Linked DNA regions of Pseudoduganella albidiflava. The protein of the gene in region 2 interacts with the protein of the main gene of each other region in a pairwise test. Links are inferred from orthologs where the notes say so. Each region holds a gene or a part of one and is shown on either strand. Other genes may lie near its edges. The genes, in order: mtgA and EYF70_RS23735.

What was found.
Region 1: the proteins of EYF70_RS23735 (region 2) and mtgA interact in binary tests that used the Escherichia coli proteins (3 or more experiments, as listed by UniProt). The link is inferred for Pseudoduganella albidiflava from one-to-one orthologs.

What each region holds. Positions count from the first base shown.
Region 1 is NZ_CP036401.1:517,553-533,662, reverse strand. Bases 10,897-13,633 are described here. They hold mtgA (monofunctional biosynthetic peptidoglycan transglycosylase), read right to left. Parts: upstream 12,754-13,633; coding sequence 12,040-12,753; downstream 10,897-12,039. Other genes in these bases: aroE (shikimate dehydrogenase), read right to left, coding at 12,857-13,633; corA (magnesium/cobalt transporter CorA), read right to left, coding at 10,903-11,868. Outside these bases: EYF70_RS02285 (hybrid sensor histidine kinase/response regulator), read right to left, coding at 1-3,450; EYF70_RS02280 (methyl-accepting chemotaxis protein), read right to left, coding at 3,466-5,757; EYF70_RS02275 (chemotaxis protein CheW), read right to left, coding at 5,778-6,377; EYF70_RS02270 (response regulator transcription factor), read right to left, coding at 6,377-6,742; EYF70_RS02265 (response regulator), read right to left, coding at 6,754-7,152; EYF70_RS02260 (rubredoxin), read right to left, coding at 7,578-7,730; thiD (bifunctional hydroxymethylpyrimidine kinase/phosphomethylpyrimidine kinase), read left to right, coding at 7,874-8,722; hemL (glutamate-1-semialdehyde 2,1-aminomutase), read left to right, coding at 8,719-10,005; EYF70_RS02245 (heme-copper oxidase family protein), read left to right, coding at 10,276-10,737; more of aroE, read right to left, coding at 13,634-13,717; EYF70_RS02225 (TonB family protein), read right to left, coding at 13,794-14,675; EYF70_RS02220 (ribonuclease catalytic domain-containing protein), read right to left, coding at 14,828-16,110. UniProt on the Escherichia coli protein: Peptidoglycan polymerase that catalyzes glycan chain elongation from lipid-linked precursors. May play a role in peptidoglycan assembly during cell division in collaboration with other cell division proteins.
Region 2 is NZ_CP036401.1:5,729,060-5,733,920, forward strand. Bases 1,863-4,861 are described here. They hold EYF70_RS23735 (peptidoglycan D,D-transpeptidase FtsI family protein), read right to left. Parts: upstream 4,252-4,861; coding sequence 2,473-4,251; downstream 1,863-2,472. Other genes in these bases: EYF70_RS23730 (UDP-N-acetylmuramoyl-L-alanyl-D-glutamate--2,6-diaminopimelate ligase), read right to left, coding at 1,863-2,473; ftsL (cell division protein FtsL), read right to left, coding at 4,248-4,520; rsmH (16S rRNA (cytosine(1402)-N(4))-methyltransferase RsmH), read right to left, coding at 4,517-4,861. In the rest of the region: EYF70_RS23725 (UDP-N-acetylmuramoyl-tripeptide--D-alanyl-D-alanine ligase), read right to left, coding at 1-908; more of EYF70_RS23730, read right to left, coding at 908-1,862. UniProt on the Escherichia coli protein: Essential cell division protein that catalyzes cross-linking of the peptidoglycan cell wall at the division septum. Required for localization of FtsN.

The DNA.
Region 1 (16,110 bases), 5.2 Mb from region 2 along the record:
CTGCACGTCCGGCTCGGCGGCATCCTGTTCCACTGGCTCCGCGGCCTGCCCGGCTGCTTCCGCCGGCTCCACGGCTTCCAGTGGTTCGGCCGGTTCGACGGCTTCCAGTGTTTCCACCGGCTCCACGGCTTCCACCGCTTCCATGTCTTCCGCCTCGGGCGCCGCGGCTTCCGCTACTGCTTCCACGGGCGGTTCCGGCGGCGCGACCGGTACCGGCTGCGGTACCGCCGCCTGCGTGAGCGGCGGCTCGGCGAAGGCGTCGTCGAACGCGGCATCGAACAGGTCGTCGATCGATTCATCCTGCGTGGCCAGCTTCGGCCGCAGCGGCAACGGCGCGCCGCGTTCCGGCACCGGCGGCGGATCGGCAAGCAGCGCGTGGTAGGTGTCGCTGAACAGCAGGTCGAGCCGGGCCACCAGTTCGTCCACCGGCGCCGGTGCCGCCAGCATGCCGTCCAGCCGTGCCGCGACGTCCGGCGCGGCGGCATGGGCACGGGCCAGCTCGTCGCGCAGGCGCTCCAGCGCGGCGATCAGTTCGGGCTGGTCGGGCGGCATGGTGCCGCCGGCAAAGCTGTCCAGCATGTCGCGCACGCGGCCGATGACCAGGTCGAACAGGTCGTGGTGGGCCGGATCGTGCAGCACCGCGGGCGCGGCCTGCAGCGTGGTCTCCAGCGCTACGGCCAGCTCGCGCAGCGCCTTGAAGCCCACCGTGCCGGACGTGCCGGCCAGCGTGTGGGCCAGGTGCAGCGCGTCCGGGTCCAGCTCGCCCTGGCGGCGCCACGTGCCGAAGTCGCGCGCCAGCGCCGCCGCCAGCGCGGTGGCTTCGGCCACGTAGATGTCGAACAGCGCCGCCGGCACGGCCAGGCGGCCAACGAAGCGCATGCCCTGGTCGGCCGGCACGGCTGCCTCGGTTGCCTCGGTTGCCTCGGCTACATTGTCGGGCGCGGCCGCCCCGGCTGCCGTCGCCGGCCCCGCTTCGGTCGCCGGCTCGGCCGCACTGTCAGCAACCGCAATTTCACCTGCCACGTCGTCACTGGCCACGTCGTCGCTGACTGCATCGACGCTGGCTGCATCGTCGCTGGCCACGGTGTCAGTGCGCACATCGTCACCGGCCACGGTGTCGCGGCTCACATGGTCACTGACCGCATCGTCATCGGCCGCCGTGTCGCCGGCGGCATTTTCATCGGTCACGTACGGCTCGGCCGGCGGCGGCTCGACGGCAGGTTCGCCGCGCCCGGCCGCCCGGTCCGGCGACATGAACGGCTGTCCCTCCAGCACCTGCGCGGCCGCCGCGACCAGCGGTGCCGCGCTGCGTGGAGAAATGCCCCGGGCCACCAGCTCGGCGACCCAGGCATTGAGTTCGGCCGCCGTCCATGCCAGCAGGCCGGCCAGCGCCGCATCGGCGGACTTGCCATCGGCCACCCACACGTTCAGCACCTTCTCCAACGCGCCCGCCGCGTCGGCGAACTGGTTCAGCCCCACCATGCGGCCGCTGCCCTTGAGCGTGTGGAAAGAGCGGCGCAGCGATGCCAGGCTTTCCGGCGTGCCGGCATCCGGCCCGGCCAGCACGCCATCCATATGCGCCAGCACCTCCTGCGCCTCGCCGATGAAGATCTCCAGCAGTTCTTCCTCGATGGCCGCGTCGCTCGCGCCGGACACCGCGGCAAGCGTGGCGGATGGCGCGGGCTCGGCCGGTGCCGGCACTTCCTCGTCGAGCACGGGGATCGATTCGGGTCCGGCGATCTTGCGCAGCGGCACCGCGCGGAACGTGCCCTGTGCGGCATCGAAGGAAAAACGCTCGCGTGCCCCGGCGGCATTCTGCGCCAGCATGTCGACGAAGAAGCCGAGCGCGCCCACGTTGTGTGCGATGCGATCAAGCTGCGCCGCCTCGCCGGGGCCCGGGCCGGCGGCAAGTCCGGCGACCTGCCCGCGCACCTGCGCCACGGCGGCCTGCGCGTCCGGCTGGTCGGTGATGGCCAGCGCGCCCTCCAGCTGGTGCAGCACGCCGTCCAGCGCGGCCAGTTGCGGCCGCGCCGCCGGATCGGCGGCAAATTCGTCCAGCCCGCGCTCCACGTCGCGCAGCGCCACCTTCATCTGCTGCGCCAGCGCCACCACCGTGTCATCCTGCCGCAGGCGCTGCGCCAGGCCCTGCTGCCACTGCGCCGGCTCCGGCGGTTGCTGCCCCGCCGCCAGCGCCGCCAGGCGCGTGCCGATGGTGGCCGCGCTGGCCGCGAAATCGTCCGGCAGGTGGCGGACCTGGTCCAGGCCGTGGCTGGCGAACAGCAGCGCCGTGGCCATTTCCAGGCCCAGCGCTTCGTTGCGCCCGACATCGGCCACTGCGGCCAGTTGCCGCATCAGGTTGGCCAGCGGCGTCACGCCCAGCTTGTCGGCGGCGGCCGCCACCAGCGCCGCCGCCTGGCTGAATTCGGACTGGGCGGCAGTGTCGCCCGCTTCCAGCCGCTGCCAGGCGGCGCGGGCGCCTTCCAGTCCTTCGCGCGCGCGGGCCAGCGCTTCCGGATCGATCCGGCAGTAACGCTCGGTCGCGTAATCGGGCGGCACCATGCCGTCGAGCGCGAAGCCGGTGCGCAGTGCGCGCCCCAGCGGCGCCAGGTGCTCCGGTTCCGCCGCGGCGAGGAAGAACAGCGCATCGCGCAATACCGTGTCGGGAGTTTCCGGCGCCCCTTGCGCCAGCCGGCGCATCTGCAGGTTGGCCGCGCCGAACAGCTGCTTGATGTAGACGCCGTACACGCCGCCGGGCACGTGGCCGGCCACCACCAGTTCCGCGAACGCCTGCAACGCCAGCCAGAACACGCGGCCGCGGCCGGCCTGCGCCGCGGCTACCTCGGCGATCACCGCGGCCAGGGGCTGCGCCTGAGCCGGATCGCCGGACTTCAGGTACGGCAGCAGGGCGCGCTCGAACCGTTGCCGCAACGCGGCGTAGTCCACCGGCCCGCCCGCGTCATCTCCGCCATCCGCCGCCGGCAGCGCGGGTTCGCGCGCCAGGTCGGGGAAGAACAGGTCGGCCGGGTGGATGCGCGGCGCGCCCAGCATTTCCTGCACCGCCGCGTAATACGGGAACAGGCGCACCGGCTGCAGCGGCCCGCCGTCCAGCAATTCTTCCAGGTACTCGACGAGCGCGCCATACAGCCGGCCGATCGCCTGCACATGGTCGGCGCTGCACTTCACGCTGCCATCCTTGAAGCGGTCCAGCGCTTCCTCGGCCAGCCGGGTGATCGCCGCCACGCCCTCCACGTCCACCATCTGCAGCGCGCCGTGCGCCTGGTGCAGGTGCGACTTGGCCAGCCGCAGCGCGGTGGCCTGGTCTTCCGGCTCCAGGCCGCCGGCCTCGAACAGCGCCGTGCGCGAGCGGCCCAGCGCCTCGCGGATCTCGCCCATCACCCACGACAGCGGGCCGGGATCGAAGGAGTTGGTCGGAAAATCGGTCTGGCTCATGGTCTCGCTGCTTGTTCAGGTTGTTGGGTTGCCGATGCGGAAACGCGACACGGAATCCTTCAGCTGCTGGGCCAGCGCCGACAGCTGGCGCACCGATTGCGCCGTCTGCTGCGTGCCGGCCTGCGCCTGTTCCGTGGCTTGCAGGATATGGCCGATGTGCCGCGCCACGCCGCTGGCCGATGCGGCCTGCGTGCCGGTGGCGTGCGACATGCCCTCGATCAGCTCGGCAAGCTGCCGCGACACGCGCTCGATGTCGTCCAGTGCGGCGCCGGCCGCGTCGGACAGCCGCGCGCCTTCCACCACGCCATGGGTGGAGCGTTCCATCGCCGCCACGGCATCGTGCGTGTCGGCCTGGATGGTGCGCACCAGCGCGCCGATCTGCTTGGCGCTGTCGGCCGACCGTTCCGCCAGCCGCTGCACTTCCTCGGCCACCACGGAAAAGCCGCGCCCGGCCTCGCCGGCGGAAGCGGCCTGGATCGCCGCGTTCAGCGCCAGCACGTTGGTTTGCCCGGTAATGTCGGAAATCAGTTCCGTGATCTCGCCGATCTGCTGCGACGATTCGCCCAGCCGCTTGATGCGCTTGCTGGTTTCCTGGATCTGCTCGCGGATCCCGTTCATGCCGGCAATCGCATCCTGCACCGCGGCGGCGCCCTGCCGCGCCGCGGCCACCGAGCGGCGCGCCACGTCCGCCGACTCGGCCGCGGACTTCGATACATCCGTGATCTCGGCCGCCATGCGCAGCACGGTCGCGCTGGTATCGCGGATCTCGCGGGCCTGCTGCTGCGACGCGGACAGCAGCGCGGTGGAAATATCCTGCGCCTGGCTCGACGCCGCCGTCACCTGCTCGGCCGTCGCCGTCACGCGGCCCACCAGGCCGCGCAATTCCTCGACCGTGTAGTTGACCGAGTCGGCGATCGCCCCCGTGATGTCCTCGGAAACGGTGGCCTGCACGGTCAGGTCGCCATCGGCCACTTCCTGCAGCTCGTTCATCAGGCGCAGGATCGCGGCCTGGTTTTGCGCATTGGCCGCCCGGGCTTCCTCTTCCTGCCGCTGCGCCTGCAGCCGCTGTTCCTCGGCCTGCTGGCGGCGGCGCTCGGCGCCGCGCGTGCGGTTGTACGAATCCTGCAGCAGCACGCGGCCGATCGCGGCCCCCGTCAGCAGCGTCAGCATGCCGCCCGCCACCATCAGCCAGAAGGTCCAGTTCAGCGACTCCTGCGCGGCGCGATAGCCGTCCAGCAGGCGCGCCAGGCTTTCGCGCAGGCTCTCGTTCTGGCTGAAGATCAGCCGTTCGGCAGTGCGCGCGGCCAGCAGCCTGTCGAGCCGGCCCAGGATCGCGCCCGCCCCGGCCTGGTATTGCTCGAAGCCGGCCCGCAGCGCGGCGAGGCGTTCGCGCACGTCCGGTTCGCGCACGGCGGCAATGCCGGCCACGGCGCCGCCGGCTTCTCCACCATTCAACAGGGCATCGACGATGGCGCGGAACGCGGTGATGTCGCGTCCCAGCTGGAATGCCGTTTCCGAACGGATGCCGCCCGCCGCGGTGAATTCGGCCGTGCCAAGGCTCATCCGCTGGGTCAGCATCGTCAGCCGGCCCAGCGCGGCGATCTCGCGCGCGCCGGCTCCCCGCTGCAGGCGCAGCGCGGCGATTTCATCGGCCTGCGCCAGCAGCTGCGGCGCCAGCGCGTTCAATGCGCGCAGCGATTTCTCGACACCGGCCAGGTCTTCCCGGTGGCGCAGGATGGTATCGGCCGCCTTCGCCGTGGCGGCCCACTTGGCGCGCGCATCGGCGATCGCTGCCTCCAGGTTGCCAGGGGCGGCGGCCACACTGCGGCCCCGGTAGCTGCCGCCACTGCCCAGCAGCGCCAGGTCGCTGTCCAGCTCGCGCCGGCTGTCGCCCAGCTGGCGGAACGCCTCTTCGTGGCCCTGCAAGGCATTCGGCGCGGCCTTGCCGATCCGTTGCGAGTGCATCAGCGCATCGCCGGCCACTTGCGTGGCGGCGGCGCCGGCCGCGCTGTGCCGTGCATTCAGCGCCACCAGGGCGGCGGAAAGCGCCAGCACGACGGCCAGCGTGGTGACGAGAAAACTGAGCTGGCGCTGCGGCGGCAGGTGGCCGATCAGCGGCAGCCGCGCCGGTGCTGGCAGCTCCGCCACGCTGGAAGTGCCGCCGCGGCGCAGCGCATCGCGCAGGCGCAGCGGCCGGTCGGTCGCGGCGCCATCCGCGAACTGCGAGTCGCCGTCGGCGAACCGGGAGTCAGGCGGGGAATCGGCGGGCGGCTCCTGCCGGCGGGGCCGTGAAAACCTGAATCGCATCGTATCCTTTCTCATCGGGGCTAGCGGCCCGCGGGCAGCCCCGCCTGCGGGCTTGCATGCAGGCTCACCTGTAAAAAACGCGGCTCGCGCGCCAGGCCGGCCAGGTCCAGCCGGGTCCATGGCTGGCCATCGCCGTCGACATACCGCTCCGCACACCAGCCGGGTGACGCCGCGTCGCTGCCGTCGGCCCGCATGTCGGCCAGCCGGCGCAGGCCCAGCACGCGGTTGGCCAGCAGCGCGCACGGCAGGCCGAGGCTGGCGGCGAAGGTCAGCAGGCGGGTATCCGGGCCGGCGGCATGCGTGCCATGCTCGGCATGCGTGCCGAGGCCATCGCCCAGGTAGGCCGCCAGGTCGACCACGCCGAGGAGGTTGCCGCGCACATTGGCCAGGCCCAGGTACCACGGCTGCGTCAGCGGCACCGGGGTGATGGACTGGCTGGGCACGATCTCGCCCATCTGTGTCAGGTCCAGCAGGCAGTGGCGCGTGCCAACCAGCACGCCCAGCTCGCGCGCGGCCGCCGTGCCCGTGCCCTGCGCCGCCTGCATCCGCTCCAGCAGCTGCACCTGGTATTGGCGCAGCCGGCTGCGGCGTTCGCCGGTATCCGAAACCGCGTCCTCCATCAGCCCAGCGCTGCGATCTTGGCCAGCAGTTCGGCGGCGCTGACCGGCTTGACGAGATAATCCTTGGCGCCCTGGCGCAAGCCCCAGATGCGGTCGGTTTCCTGGTTCTTCGACGAACAGATGATCACCGGCACATGCTGCAGTTCGGGGTCGCGGGCGATCGAGCGCGTGACCTGGAAGCCGTTCGCGCCCGGCATCACCACGTCCATCAGGATCAGTTCCGGCCGGTCTGCGCGGATGCGCGCCAGCGCCTCTTCGCCGCTCTCGGCGGTGGTGACCGCGTAGCCGTTGCGGGCCAGGATATCGGACAGGTAATAGCGCTCGGTCGGGGAATCGTCGACGATGAGGATCTTGTGGATGGCCATGGGCTGCTTTCTCATGGACGCCCGGGACCGGCATGCTCGCGCACCGCGGCCAGCAGGCTGTCCTTGCTGAAGGGTTTGGTGAGGTAGGCGGCCGAGCCGACCATCGCGCCGCGCGCCCGGTCGAACAGGCCATCCCTGGACGACAGCATCAGCACGGGCGTGGCATGGAATTTCGCGCTCTTCTTGATCAGCGCGCAGGTCTGGTAACCGTCCAGCCGGGGCATCAGGATGTCGCAGAAGATCAGCGCGGGCTGGTGGTCGATGATCTTGGCCAGCGCATCGAAGCCATCCTCGGCCAGCACCACCTGGTACCCCGCCCCGCTCAGGAAGATCTCGGCGGACCGGCGGATCGTGCTGCTGTCATCGATCACCATGATGGTCAAACCGGTCGCTTGCGGCGTTGTCGTCATATATTGTGTCCACCCATTTCCACTACGATAGCACAGCGAAAAATGCGGGGGCGGACGGTAAATCTTTACAGCAACCAATCAATGGTCCCGGGCTCACAGTTGGCCGCAGAACCTCTTACGGGCGCCTCGGGGCCTCTAGAAACCTTGCTGAATGGCGTCGCACCTGTACCTGCACATCCAGTATCAGTAGCGAACCGCCTTTCCTACGCGCGCCTCGGGGCCTCGAGAAACCGTAACAAGCGACGTCAGACCTGTACCTGCGCATCCAGTATCGGTAGCGAACCGCTTTTCCTACGTGCGCCTCGGGGCCTCGAGAAACCGTAATGAGCGACGTCAGACCTGGTTGAGGAACGGAGCTGTACTCCAGTACAGCGAGTACCGGAGACCAGCGGCTGGCGTTGCGCAATAGGTTTGTCGAGGTCCCATCAGAGCATGACCATTTCGAAGTCATCTTTGCGGGCCCCGCACTCCGGACACGTCCAGTTCATCGGCACATCTTCCCAGCGGGTACCCGGTGCAATGCCCTCTTCCGGCAGGCCGGCTTCTTCATCATAGATCCAGCCGCAGATCAGGCACATCCAGCTCTTGAACTCTCCTGCACTATTTTGCCGGGCGTTATTTTCCAGCTTGTTTTCTACCTTATTTTCCACATTATTGCTGCTCACGTTCTGCCACCCTCAATCAAGTAAAATGCCGAATCGGGTATCTTAATCTACTGGCCGTGCAAAACCAAACATCACCCCTCATCCTGACATTCGGCGTGGCCGATCCGATCGGCGCAGTGGGCGTGCATTCCGATATCGGCGTGTTCGCCGCGCTGGGATGCCAGGGCCTGTCGGTCACCACCGCATTACTCATCGGCGACAGCGCCCGCGTGGAAGACCAGCAGCATGTGGAACCGGACTGGGTATCCGACCAGGCCCGCGTCGTGCTGGAAGACGTGCAGGTGGCGGCGTTCAAGATCGGCGCCGTCGACCAGATGGAACACATTTCATCGATCGCCGAAGTGGTCTCCGATTATCCGGATGCGCCGCTGATCCTCGACCCGTTCGGCTCGCAATTGCCACCCCTTTCCGAACAGACCGACCCGGAGGAACTGCTGACGGTGCTGCGCCAGCTGCTGGTGCCGCAGGCCACGCTGCTGATGCTGTCGCAGGTGGAACTGGGGCGCATGGCCGAAACGTGGCGCGACCTGTCCAATGGCGAAACCATGGGCGACGATGCCCAGCACCTGATCGACCTGGGCTGCGAATACGTGCTGGTGACGGGTACCCCGGCCGGCACGTCGCGCGCCGAATCGGGCCTGCGCGCCAACACGCTGTATGGCGATGGCGGCGTGATCCGCCACGACCGCTGGCAGCACCTGCCCGGCCCGTTCGTCGGCGCCGGCTGCGTGCTGTCGGGCGCCATCGCCGCCTACATGGCGCAAGGCCTGGCGCTGCCGCAGGCCGTCGACCTTGCCCAGCAATACACTTTCGGCGCCCTGCGCCACGCCCAGCGCTACGGCATGGGCCGGCTGGTGCCGAACCGCTTCCACGCGGTGACGCAAACGAAAAAGGATACGCAATGACGATCTCGCAAAACGATGTGCTGTTCGAACGCGCGCAGAAGACCACGCCCGGCGGCGTCAATTCGCCGGTGCGCGCCTTCCGCTCCGTGGGCGGCACCCCGCGCTTCATCACCCGTGCCGAAGGCCCGTATTTCTGGGATGCCGACGGCAAGCGCTACATCGACTACATCGGTTCCTGGGGCCCGGCCATCGTCGGCCACGCCCACCCGCAGGTGGTGAAGGCCGTGCAGGAAGCGGCCACGCGCGGCCTGTCGTTCGGCGCGCCGACCCAGGGTGAAGTGGAGATGGCGGAAGAAATCGCCCGCCTGGTGCCGTCGATCGAGCAGGTGCGCCTGGTCTCGTCCGGCACGGAAGCGACGATGAGCGCGCTGCGCCTGGCGCGCGGCGCCACCGGCCGCGACAAGATCATCAAGTTCGAAGGCTGCTACCACGGCCATGCCGATTCGCTGCTGGTGAAGGCCGGCAGCGGCCTGCTCACGTTCGGCAATCCCACCTCCGCCGGCGTGCCGGAAGATTTCGTCAAGCACACGCTGGTGCTGGACTATAACGACGTGCCGGGCATCGAGGAAGCGTTCGCCGAATACGGCGACGAGATCGCCTGCGTGATCGTCGAACCGGTGGCCGGCAACATGAACCTGATCAAGGCATCGCCCGAGTTCCTGCAGGCGCTGCGCGACCTGTGCACCGAACATGGCGCGCTGCTGATCTTCGATGAAGTGATGTGCGGCTTCCGCGTCGGCCTGGCCGGCGCCCAGGGCCTGTACGGCATCACCCCGGACCTGACTGCGCTGGGCAAGGTGATCGGCGGCGGCTTGCCGGTGGCCGCGTTCGGCGGCAGCGCCGAGTTGATGAGCAAGATGTCGCCGGTCGGCGCCGTCTACCAGGCCGGCACGCTGTCCGGCAATCCGATCGCCGTCGCCGCCGGCATGACGACCCTGAAGCTGATCCAGGAAGCCGGTTTCTACGAGCGCCTGACGGCCACCGCGAAACGCCTGGCCGAAGGCTTGACCGACGCCGCGTTCCAGGAAGGCGTGACGTTCTGCGCCGATTACCAGGGCGGCATGTTCGGCCTGTACTTCAGCGCCGAGCCGCCGCGCAACTATGCCGAGATGATGGCCGGCGACCGCGCGAAATTCAACGAGTTCTTCCACGCGATGCTCGATGAAGGCGTGTACTTCGCCCCTGCCGCATTCGAAGCCGGCTTCGTTTCCGCCGCCCACGATGACGCGGTCATCGACGACACCATCGAAGCGGCCCGGCGGGTGTTCGCGCGGCTGAAATAAGCGCCGGTCTCGGCCATGGGAAAAGGACGGGTAACCGTCCTTTTTTACTTTGTGCAATCCCATACGGCACAACATTTCCAGAAACCGGGGTCTGACCCCAATCCCGGGAAATGTTTCCTGAAATCGGGGTCTGACCCCGGTTCCTGGAAATATCCTTGGGATCTGCGCGGCACTCGATCCTGAAGACTTTTAAAACCGACAATCTTCCGACATTTCGATGACATCCGATCTTTAGAATCCGCTGCATTCGAGATCACAGGAGTCGTCGTCATGCAAACACAAGCCACCACCCGGCAGGAACAGGCCGCCCGCGCCGGTATCGTCTGGATCAAGCTCGCCGTGCTGTACCTGCTCATCGGCGTGGCGCTGGGCATTGCCATGGGCGCCAGCCGCGACTTCACGCTGCGCCCCGTGCATGCGCACGTGAACCTGCTGGGCTGGACCACGCTGGCGCTGTCCGGGATCATCTACACGCTGTTCCCGCAAGCCGGCACCACGCGTCTGGCGCGTGTCCACTTCTGGCTGCTGAACCTGGCGTTGCCTGTCATGATGGGCTCGCTGGCCTATGTGCTGTCGACGGGCGACGCGAGTGTCGTGGCGATGCTGGTGATTGCCGAGATCACCGCGGCGATCTCGATCGTGGCATTGGCCGCCAATATCTTCATGAACCTGCAAGTCAGCAAGGACGTGGCAGGGGAATGCCAGCCCGATAAAAAAGCGGCCGCGGCCTGATGCCGTTCGGTTAAGTCCACCCCAAGTGCAAATTCTGGGGTCAGACCCGGCGGGTCTGACCCCAGCCCTTCGCTGTTGGGGTAAATGCATGCGCTTCCAATGTGCTGGATGACGCTTGACTTAACGGCGTTACGGCCGAGGCCGCTTTTTCACCGTGTCACCGTCCTATTTCAGCCAGCCCCGGTGCCGGAAATACAGGAACGGCGCAATCGCGCTGGTGATCATCAGGCCCCAGGCCCAGGGATAGCCCAGCGTCCATTTCAGTTCCGGCATGAAGTCGAAGTTCATGCCGTACACGCTGGCGATCAGGGTCGGCGGCAGGAAGGCCACGCTGGCCACCGAGAAGATCTTGATGATCTTGTTCTGGTTGATGTTGATGAAGCCGACCGTGGCGTCCATCAGGAAGTTGATCTTGTCGAACAGGAACGAGGTGTGGCCGTCGAGCGATTCGATGTCGCGCAGGATCTGCCGGGCTTCCTCGAACTGCTCGGAATTGAGCAGGCGCCCGCGCATCAGGAAGCTGACGGCGCGCCGCGTGTCCATCATGTTGCGGCGGATCCGGCCATTCAAGTCTTCCTCGTGGGCGATGGCGGACAGCGCGTCGGCCGCGTCCTTGTCGGTGAATTCTTCCTGCAGCACGCGGAACGATACTTCTTCCAGGTTCTTGTAGATGCCTTCCAGCGCGTCGGCGGAATATTCGGCGTCGGTGGCGTACAGGTCGAGCAGCACGTCCATGTAGTCGACGATCGAGCCGGGGCGCGAGCGGGCGCGCATGCGCACCAGGCGGAACACCGGCAAGTCGTCGGTGTGCACGGAGAACAGCATCTTGCGCGCCAGGATGAAGGCGACGGTGACGATGCGCGACGGGCCATCGTCTTCTTCCAGCAGGAAGTCGGTGCGCAGGTGGAGGTCGCCGTTTTCCGCCTCGTAGTAGCGGGCCGAGGCTTCGATATCCTTGACTTCGTCTTCGCCCGGCAAGGTCACGCCGTAGATGGCCTTGACCCAGGCACGCTCGTCATCGTCCGGGTCGGTCAGGTCGACCCATACCGGTGCCACTTGTTCAAGGTCTTCGCGCGTTTCGATGGGAACCTGGTTCAGCCGGCCATTTTGTAGAACGAAGACATTGATCATAGGCACTCTCAGCCGACTGGGATTCTGGACACTTGCAGGACGCAAAATTAAAACAGCGCAAGTGTACAGGCAAAGCCCCGGCCGGGACCAGACCGGAGGACCACTTTTTACCCATGGAACCGATAATTGCGGTGTATCGGGCACCGATCGCGGCGCGGGGCTGGGGAAGCGCTACGGCAGCTCGGCCGAATTCATGCGCCGCAGGATGATCTGGGTACGCCGGTTCAGGTAGCGCGTATCGCGGTGCGCGTCGTAATAGCGGGGATTGGGCAGCATCACCGCCAGCCGCGCCGCCTGCGCCGCACCGAGCTTCGCCGCGGGCACCTTGTAATAGTGACGCGCCGCCGCTTCCGCACCATACACGCCGCGGCCGAACTCCACCACGTTCAGGTAGATCTCGAAGATCCGCCGCTTGTCCATCATGGTTTCCAGCATGTACGCGATGATCAGTTCCTGCCCCTTGCGCAGGTAGCTGCGCGAGCCGGACAGGAACAGGTTCTTGGCCAGCTGCTGCGTGATCGTGGAACCGCCGTGCGTGACCTTCTTGCGCTTCTCGTTGCGCTCGTAGGCCTTTTCCAGCGCCTCCCAGTCGACGCCGTCGTGGTCGGAGAAATTGGCATCCTCGGAAGCGATGACGGCCCGCTTCAGGTTGTTCGAGATGCGCTCGTACGGCACCCATTTCTGGACGATCTTCGCATCCGGATTCTTTTCCTGCATGGCCGACAGCTGCTGGCGCATGAATGCCGTCATGCCCGGCTCGTGGTCGCGCCACCACCAGATCTGCGCGGCGAAATACAGCTGCACGGCGATGAACAGGACGACAGGAACGATGAACAGCCACTTGACGAATGCCCAGCGACCGGGGGGCTTGCGCGCTTTTTTCATGTGCATTTCTTATTGTTCAACACGACGCAGGGAGGAGCACCGGCACAGCATCGCCGGCACAGCATCACTGACACCTGAGGCCCGATCGACGCGGGAAGCCGCGTCAACGCAGGCGCGCCAGCAGCTCCGCGGTGTCCGGCCGCACGCCGCGCCAGCCCAGGAAGGCTTCGGCGGCCTGCTCCACCAGCATGCCCAGGCCATCGCGCACGGTCGCGCCATGGCTGGCGGCGAAGCGCATGAAGACGGTCGGTTCCTGCCCGTACATCATATCCAATGCCAGCGAGCCCTGGTGGAATACCGATGGCGCCACCGGCGGCAGGTCGGCCTGCAGGCTGGCCGATGTGGCGTTGATGACGATGTCGAAGCTGCCGGCGATGTCGGCGAAGCCGCACGCGGTGACTACGCCAGCGCCCCCCAGCGAGGCGAATTGCTGCACCAGCGCCTCGGCGGTGGCCACGGTGCGGTTGGCGATCACCAGCGCGGCCGGGCGATGTTCGAGGATCGGCAGCACGGCACCGCGCGCGGCACCGCCCGCGCCCAGCAGCAGCACGCGCTTGCCGGTGATCGGCACGCCCGCGTTGACGGTGATGTCGGCCACCAGGCCGGCGCCGTCGGTGTTGTCGCCGGTGATGCCGTGTTCATCGAACAGCAGCGTGTTGACGGCGCCCGCGGCCTGCGCGCGCACCGTCAGCGCGCTGGCCAGCCGGCACGCCTCGAGCTTGAACGGCACCGTCACGTTGGCGCCCTTGCCGCCTTCGGCGATGAAGGCATGGACCGCCTCGGCAAAACCATCCAGCGGCGCCAGGCGTTTTTCATACGTCAGCCGCTGGCCCGTGGCCGCGGCGAACGCGGCGTGGATGACGGGCGATTTGCTGTGGGCGATCGGATTGCCGAACACGCAGTATTTGTCGACGCCGGAGTTGACGCCGGAGTCAACGCCTGCGTCGCCGCCGATGCGATCCATGGACGTGCCGTCCACGCTGTTATTGTCCACGCTGTTATTGTCCACGCTGTTATTGTCCACGCTGTTATTGTCCACTTTATTTTGCTCCACCGAGTTGGGCTTCGAGTTTTTGTTCGCGGGTGAATTTGAACCGGGTGATGATGACCCACAGGTCGTCGCGGTCGTTCGACAGCATGTTGGGCGGGAACTTGCCGAACGGCGCGGCGCGGCGCACGATGGCGATCGCCGCCTGGTCCAGCGCCGGATTGCCGGAACTGGTCTGCACCGTGATGCCGCCCTCCTTTGTATACAGCGTGCCATCCTGGAAGATCGGGATCGACAGCACCAGCTCGCCATACAGCTTGCGGCCGTTCACCTGCGGGAAGTTCAGCGTGCCCACCTCTTCCACTTTGCGCTGGAAGGTCTTGTAGTACATCGCATAGCCCACCTGCTGGGTGCTGGGCGTGATGTAGGTGCGGCGCGGGCGCTTGTTCTGGTCTTCGATGGTTTGCGCGATCTCGGCCGCCATGCGGGCGATCGCCTTGCTGCTTTCGATCAGCTCGGCGCCGGTGGGCGTGGGATCGGGCTTGCTGTTCTCGGTGACGGGTGCGGCGCGGTACGGCGTGGTCTTCACCTGCGTCAGCAGCTTCTTCTGCACTTCTTCCAGCTGCTCGATGCGGCGGCGCGAGGCTTCGATGCTGTCGCCATCGGCCACCCGGCGCATGTCCGGCAGCGGCGACTTCGAGCGGCCCTGGTCGGCCATGCCGCCGCCATCCAGGTTGGCCTGCGCCAGCGCCTCGGCCTTCAGCGGCCGGTTGGCGTGCTTGGCATTGACGAGGATGACTTCCAGCGTCGGATCGGTGGGCGCCAGCTTGAATTCCTGCGGCGCCACGAAACGCACCGCCAGCAACGCCGCATGTGCGAGCACCGAGACGGCCAGGGCGATCGCGAGGAACCGGTTTTCTTGTAAATACTTCACGCAGAGAAGGAAAAAGCGTCGGCGAAATGCATCATTCTACCCGCTGAAACCACCGGCGTTACCAGTGGCGGCAGTGAAAACCAGTGTCCGGCACCTTTTCGGGGCCATGCCCCGAAAAAATGTCCGACACCAGGCTCCTCCACCGTTCCGGTTTAGCCAGCGGCGGGCGGGACGGCGGCTGCGTCCGCTTCGTCGGCGGCTTCGGCCACTTCCACCTTCTCGTCGGCAGGCTGGTCGGGATCGGCGACCAGCTCCGGCACGGTCTCGCCGACCAGCGCCTTGTCCGCGTCGCCTTCCTCTTCTTCTTCCTCGAAGTCGACGGCGGCCGGCGCGGCTTCCTCGATCTCCAGCAGGCGCGTCTCGATCGTCAGGTCCACTTCATCCCAGCGGATCACGTCCAGCTTGACGGCCGCGCCGCGCGGCGCCGACGGCATGCCCGGCAGGCGGATCACCAGCGGGATGTCGGTCAGGCGCAGCACTTCATCCTTCAGCACCACGGCATCGACCTGGTGCTTGTCTTCCTGGCCGAGCCAGCGCAGGCACCAGTAGCGTTCCATATTGGCCTGGAAGTCGGCATAGGCGGCATAGGCCGCGTCGAACGCCGAGACGATCGCGAACAGGTTGGCATCCTTGTGCTTGAACGGCGCGACCAGCGGGGCCATCACGCCCTTCTCGGCCACGGCCAGGATCTGCCACTGGTTGACCAGGTCCGTGTAGCGGCGCAGCGGCGACGTGCTCCAGGCATACTGGTCGACACCGAGACCTTCGTGCGGCGCGGCATGCGTCAGCATGCGCACCTGCATCTTGGCGTTCCAGCCGCCCACGCCGCGGCCCTGGCTGCGGTAGATGCCGGGCACGCCGTGGTCGTGCATCAGCTTGCCCCAGGTGCTGTTGGCGAAGATCATCATCTCGGCCACGATCTTGTCCAGCGGCGCGCCACGCTTGCGGCGCGTGATCGTGACGACATCGTCCTCGACATAGAAATTGAAGTCGACGCGGTTGTTCTGCTCCGGCTTCAGCCCGAACGCCTCGCGCTTGGCCATGCGGCCCGCTTCCAGGTGCTGCGCCCATGCCCACAGCAAGGTCAGCTCGGCCTTGCGCGGGTAGTCACCCTCGCCAGTGGCCAGCGTCTGTTCATTCACCACGTCATCGAGATCGTTGTGGCGCAGGTTGTTCGCGATGGGCACCATCTCGGCGCGCGTCTCGGTCGAGATCACGGTCCAGTCGGCGGGATCGAGCGTGGCATACAGCGACAGCGCCGGGCACGTCTTGCCCTCGGCCAGCGTATAGGCCTCGACCACGGAATCCGGCAGCATGGTGATCTTGTCGCCCGGCATATAGACAGTGGACAGGCGCGCGCGGGCGATCTTGTCGATAACATCGTCCGGGCGGATGGCCAGGCCCGGCGCGGCGATGTGGATGCCGATGCGCACCT
Region 2 (4,861 bases):
ATGGCGGCCAGCGCGTTGCGCACGTTGTGCTCGCCGGCTGCCTGCAGGGCGACATAGAACTGGACCAGTTCACCATCGCTGCAGCGGATCGACACGAACATCTGGTTGCCGAAATCGGCCGGGCGGAACGTGCAGCTCACATCGGCCTCCTTGGTCAGGCCGAAGGTGATCGTGCGGCGGCTGCCGGCGAGCTCGCGCCAGATGGGCGTGAATTCGTCGTGCGACGGGAACACCGCCGTACCGTCGCCTGGCAGGGCGGCCAGCACGGAACCGTTCTCGCGCGCCACGGCTTCCACCGTGTGCATGAATTCCTGGTGCTCGCGCTGGGCATTGTTCACCAGGGCGATGGTCGGCATGGCGATGCGGGCCAGCCGGCCGATCTCGCCCGGGTGGTTCATGCCCAGTTCGATCACGGCGGAGGAATGGTGCGGCGCCAGGCGGAACAGCGTGAGCGGCACGCCGATCTCGTTGTTGAGGTTTCCGCGCGTCGCCAGCCGGTCTTCCTCGCCATGGGCGGCGGCCAGGATGGCGGCGATCATTTCCTTGACCGTCGTCTTGCCGTTGCTGCCGGTGACACCGATCACGGGCAGGTCGAACTGGCTGCGCCACCAGCGGCCGATCTGGCCAAGCGCGGCCAGCGTGTCCCGCACGAGGATGACGGGCAGCGCCTCCGGCGCGGTCCAGCCATCGGGCAGCCGTTCAACCACGACGGCGGCCGCTTTCTGCGCCACTTGCGTCAGGAAGTCGTGCGCATCGAAGTTCTCGCCGCGCAGCGCGACGAACAGGGCGCCCGGCGCCACGGTGCGGCTGTCGGTCGACACGCCATCGAAGGCCGTGCCCGTGGAGGCTTCGCCAACGAGGCGCGCGCCATCCAGCGCAGCCAGGATCTGGTCCAGCGTGGCGCGCATCAGTTCGTCCTCATCATCGTCAGTCGGGCGGTCAGTGCCAGCTGGGCATGCTCGGCATCGGAGAACGGCAGTTTCTTGCCCTTGATTTCCTGGTAGGGTTCATGGCCCTTGCCGGCCACCAGGATCACGTCGTTCCTGGCCGCGTGCTTGACGGCGGAAAGGATCGCGGCCGCGCGGTCCTCGATGGCCTGCGCGGGACGGGTGGCATCCATGCCGGCCACGATCTGCGCGATGATCGCGTGCGGATCTTCGCTGCGCGGGTTATCGCTGGTGACCAGCACATGGTCCGCCGCCTGCGCGATGCGGCCCATCTGCGGGCGCTTGCCCGGGTCGCGGTCGCCGCCGCAGCCGAACACGCACCACAGCTGGCCGCCGCGGTCCGCCGCCACGGGACGCAGCGCTTCCAGGGTTTTTTCCAGCGCGTCGGGCGTGTGCGCGTAGTCGATGACGACCATCGGCGCATCGTTGCCGCCGACCAGCTGCATGCGGCCCGGCGCCGGCGTCAATGCCTCGATCGCCTCGACGGCAGCGCGCAGCGGCAGGCCCTTCGCCAGCAGCGCGCCCAGCACGCCGAGCGCGTTGCTGACGTTGAACGCGCCCACCAGCCGGGTCTTCACTTGCGCGGCGCCATAAGGCGACTCGAGGTGGAACTCGGTGCCGGCGCTGCGGCTCCTGACCTGGCTGGCGCGCAGCACGGCAATCCCGGCCAACTGCGCAGGCAGTGCAGCCATCTCGGCTTCGCCCTTGAGCGTATAGCCGATCACCTGGGCATCCTTCACCTGCGACGCCATGCGCACGCCGGCCGGATCGTCCAGGTTGATGACGGCGGTCTTCAGGCCGGGCCAGGCGAACAGCTTCTGCTTGGCCGCTTCATAGGCTTCCATCGAGCCGTGGAAATCCAGGTGGTCGCGCGTCAGGTTGGTGAACAGCGCCACGTCGAAATGCATGCCCGCCACGCGGCCCTGTTCGAGGCCGATCGACGACACCTCGATGGCCAGCGCGCGGGCGCCGGCGGCGCGGCACTCGTCCAGCGTGCGGGCCAGCAGTACCTGGTCCGGCGTGGTGTAGCCGGTGGCCGCGAATTCGGCTTCGCCGCGGCCATTGCCCTGGCCGTGGAACAGGCCGACACCCAGCGTGCCGATGACGGCGGCGGTTTCGCCGGCGCGCGAGAGCGCATGGCCCAGCCACACGGCCGACGAGGTCTTGCCATTGGTGCCGGTGATGCCGACGGTGAACATGCCGGCGTCCGGCATGCCGTACACGGCATGCGCGATCGGACCGGCGCGCAGTTTCAGGTCCGCCACCGGCAGGCTGGCCACGCGCCATTCCGGGTTCCAGGCGAATCCGGCCGGGTCGTACAGCACGGCCGCGGCGCCCTGTTCGATGGCCCGTCCTATATAGGTACGGCCGTCGCCGGCATCGCCGGCGCTGTTGTTCGGATAGGCGAAGAATACGTCGCCCGGTGCGATGCGGCGCGAGTCGGAGGTCAGCTGGCCGTCTGGTGCGGCCTGCCTGATCCAGTCGCCGATCTGTTGGATGTCGTCGTTGTTATTCATGTTCGTCATTACATGGCCTCCCCTTCGTTGCTCGCCGGAGCCACGATTTCCGTCACGGTGGAATCGGGAGGCACGTTCATGGCGCGCAGCGCGTTTTCCGCGACCTTGGCAAACGTCGGCGCCGCCACCTGGCCGCCGAAACGGCCGCCCTGGGTCGGCTCGTCGATCATCACGGCGATCACGAAGCGCGGCGCCGACAGCGGCACGATGCCCACGAAGGAGCCGATGTACTTGCGCGGAATCGGGTAGCGGCCGTTTTCCACCTTGTAGGCGGTGCCTGTCTTGCCGCCCACGCGGTAGCCGGGGATCTGGGCCTGCTTGGCCGTGCCGTCCTTGCCGGTGACGACCATCTCGAGCATCTCGCGCATCTGGCGCGCCGTCTGCGGCTTGATGATCTGCTGGCCCTGCGGCAGGTCGTGGCTTTTCTGGAAGGTGAGCGGAATCAGGTCGCCATCGCGGGCGAACATCAGGTACGAGCGGGCCAGCTGGATCAGCGACACCGAGATGCCGTTCCCGTAGCTCATCGTGGCCTGCTCGATCGGCCGCCAGTTCTTGTAGGGACGCACGCGGCCGGCAACGGCGCCGGGGAAACCCCACTTCGGCTGCTGGCCGAAGCCGACCTTGGTGAACATTTCCCACATATCCTGCGGTGGCATCGACAGCGCGATCTTCGAGGTACCGATGTTGGACGACATCTCCATCACCTGCTGCACGCTGATCACGTGGTGCGGCTTGGTATCGCTGATGGTGCGGTCCTTGATGGTGAGGCGGCCGTTGCCGGTGTCGATGCTGGTGTACGGCGTGACCACGCCCTTGTCCAGCGCCAGCGCCACGGTGATCGCCTTCAGCGTGGAACCCGGTTCGAACGAGTCCGTCATCACGCGGTTGCGCAACTGCGCGCCGGTCAGCTTGCGGCGGTCGTTCGGGTCGTAGCTGGGATAGTTCGCCAGCGCCAGCACTTCGCCGGTGTGCACGTCCAGCACCACGGCAGCGCCGGCCTTGGCGGCGAATTTCTCGACAGCCGCCTTCAGCTGCGTGAAGGCGATGTACTGGATCTTCGAATCGACCGACAGCACCAGGTCCTTGCCGTCGTGCGGTTCGTGCTTGGCGCCGATATCCTCGACGATGTGGCCCAGGCGGTCCTTGATCACGCGGCGCGTGCCGGGCTGGCCCACCAGCGTTTTCTGGTGCGCCAGCTCCATCGATTCCTGGCCCACGTCTTCCACGTTGGTGAAGCCCACCACGTGGGTCATCACTTCACCTTGCGGGTAGAAGCGCTTGTATTCCTTGCGCGTGTCGATGCCGTCGATCTTCAGCTTGGCGATCCGGTCGGCCACGTCCTGCTCGACCTGCCGCTTCAGGTAAACAAAGTTGCGGTCCGAATCGAGCTTCTTGCGCAACTCGGCCTCGCTCATGTCGAGCAGGCTGGCCAGCGCGCGGATCTTTTCCGGCGGCGCCAGCAGCACGTCGTCCGGGATTGCCCAGATGGCCTTGACGGGCACCGACGATGCCAGCACCTGGCCATTGCGGTCCATGATCTTGCCGCGCGTGGCCGGCAGTTCGATCGTGCGCGCGTAGCGGATCTCGCCCTGCTTCTGCAGGAACTGGGTGGACAGGCCCTGCAGCCACAGCGCGCGCACCGCCAGCGCGGCGAACGCGGCGAACAGCACGAACAGCACCACGCGCGAGCGCCAGGTGGGCAGGCGCACCGCCAGCACGGGGCTCTTGGAGAACGACACGCCTTTCGAGGCGGCCACGCGGGAGCTTGCGGCGTTGGGACGGCTCATTCCTCGCCCTCCGTCAGGTATTGCGTGCGCGCGGGCGTCAACTGGGTCATGCCCAGGTCGCCGTGCGCGATTTCCTCGATGCGGGCGTGCTTGCCCAGCGTGGACTGGTCCAGCTGCAGCTGCGCCCATTCGATGTCGAGCTGGCGCGCCTTGGCCTGCGCGCGTTCCAGCTCGATGAACAGATGGCGCGCCTGGTATTGCGCGTTAACGAGCGACAGCGCGCAGCCCACCAGCAGCGCGGCCAGGACGGCGGCGAGCTTGCCGCTCATGCCGGCCTCTTTTGTTCAGGGAGACGCACAGGTAAGCGAACTGCGACCCGCATCACCGCCGAGCGGGCGCGCGGGTTCTCGTCCACTTCGCGCGCCGATGGCTTGATCTTGGCGAGCAGCTTCACTTCCGGCTGCGGCAGGTCGGCGGCGCGGATCGGCAGCCGGCGGTCCGGCTGCGGCACATTGGCGCGCTCGGCAAGGAAACGCTTGACGATGCGGTCTTCCAGCGAATGGAAGCTGATGACGGCCATGATGCCGCCCGATGCCAGCGCGTCGTAGGCCTGCTTCAATCCTGCCTGGAGGTCCTCAAGCTCTTGATTGATGTAAATCCGGATAGCCTG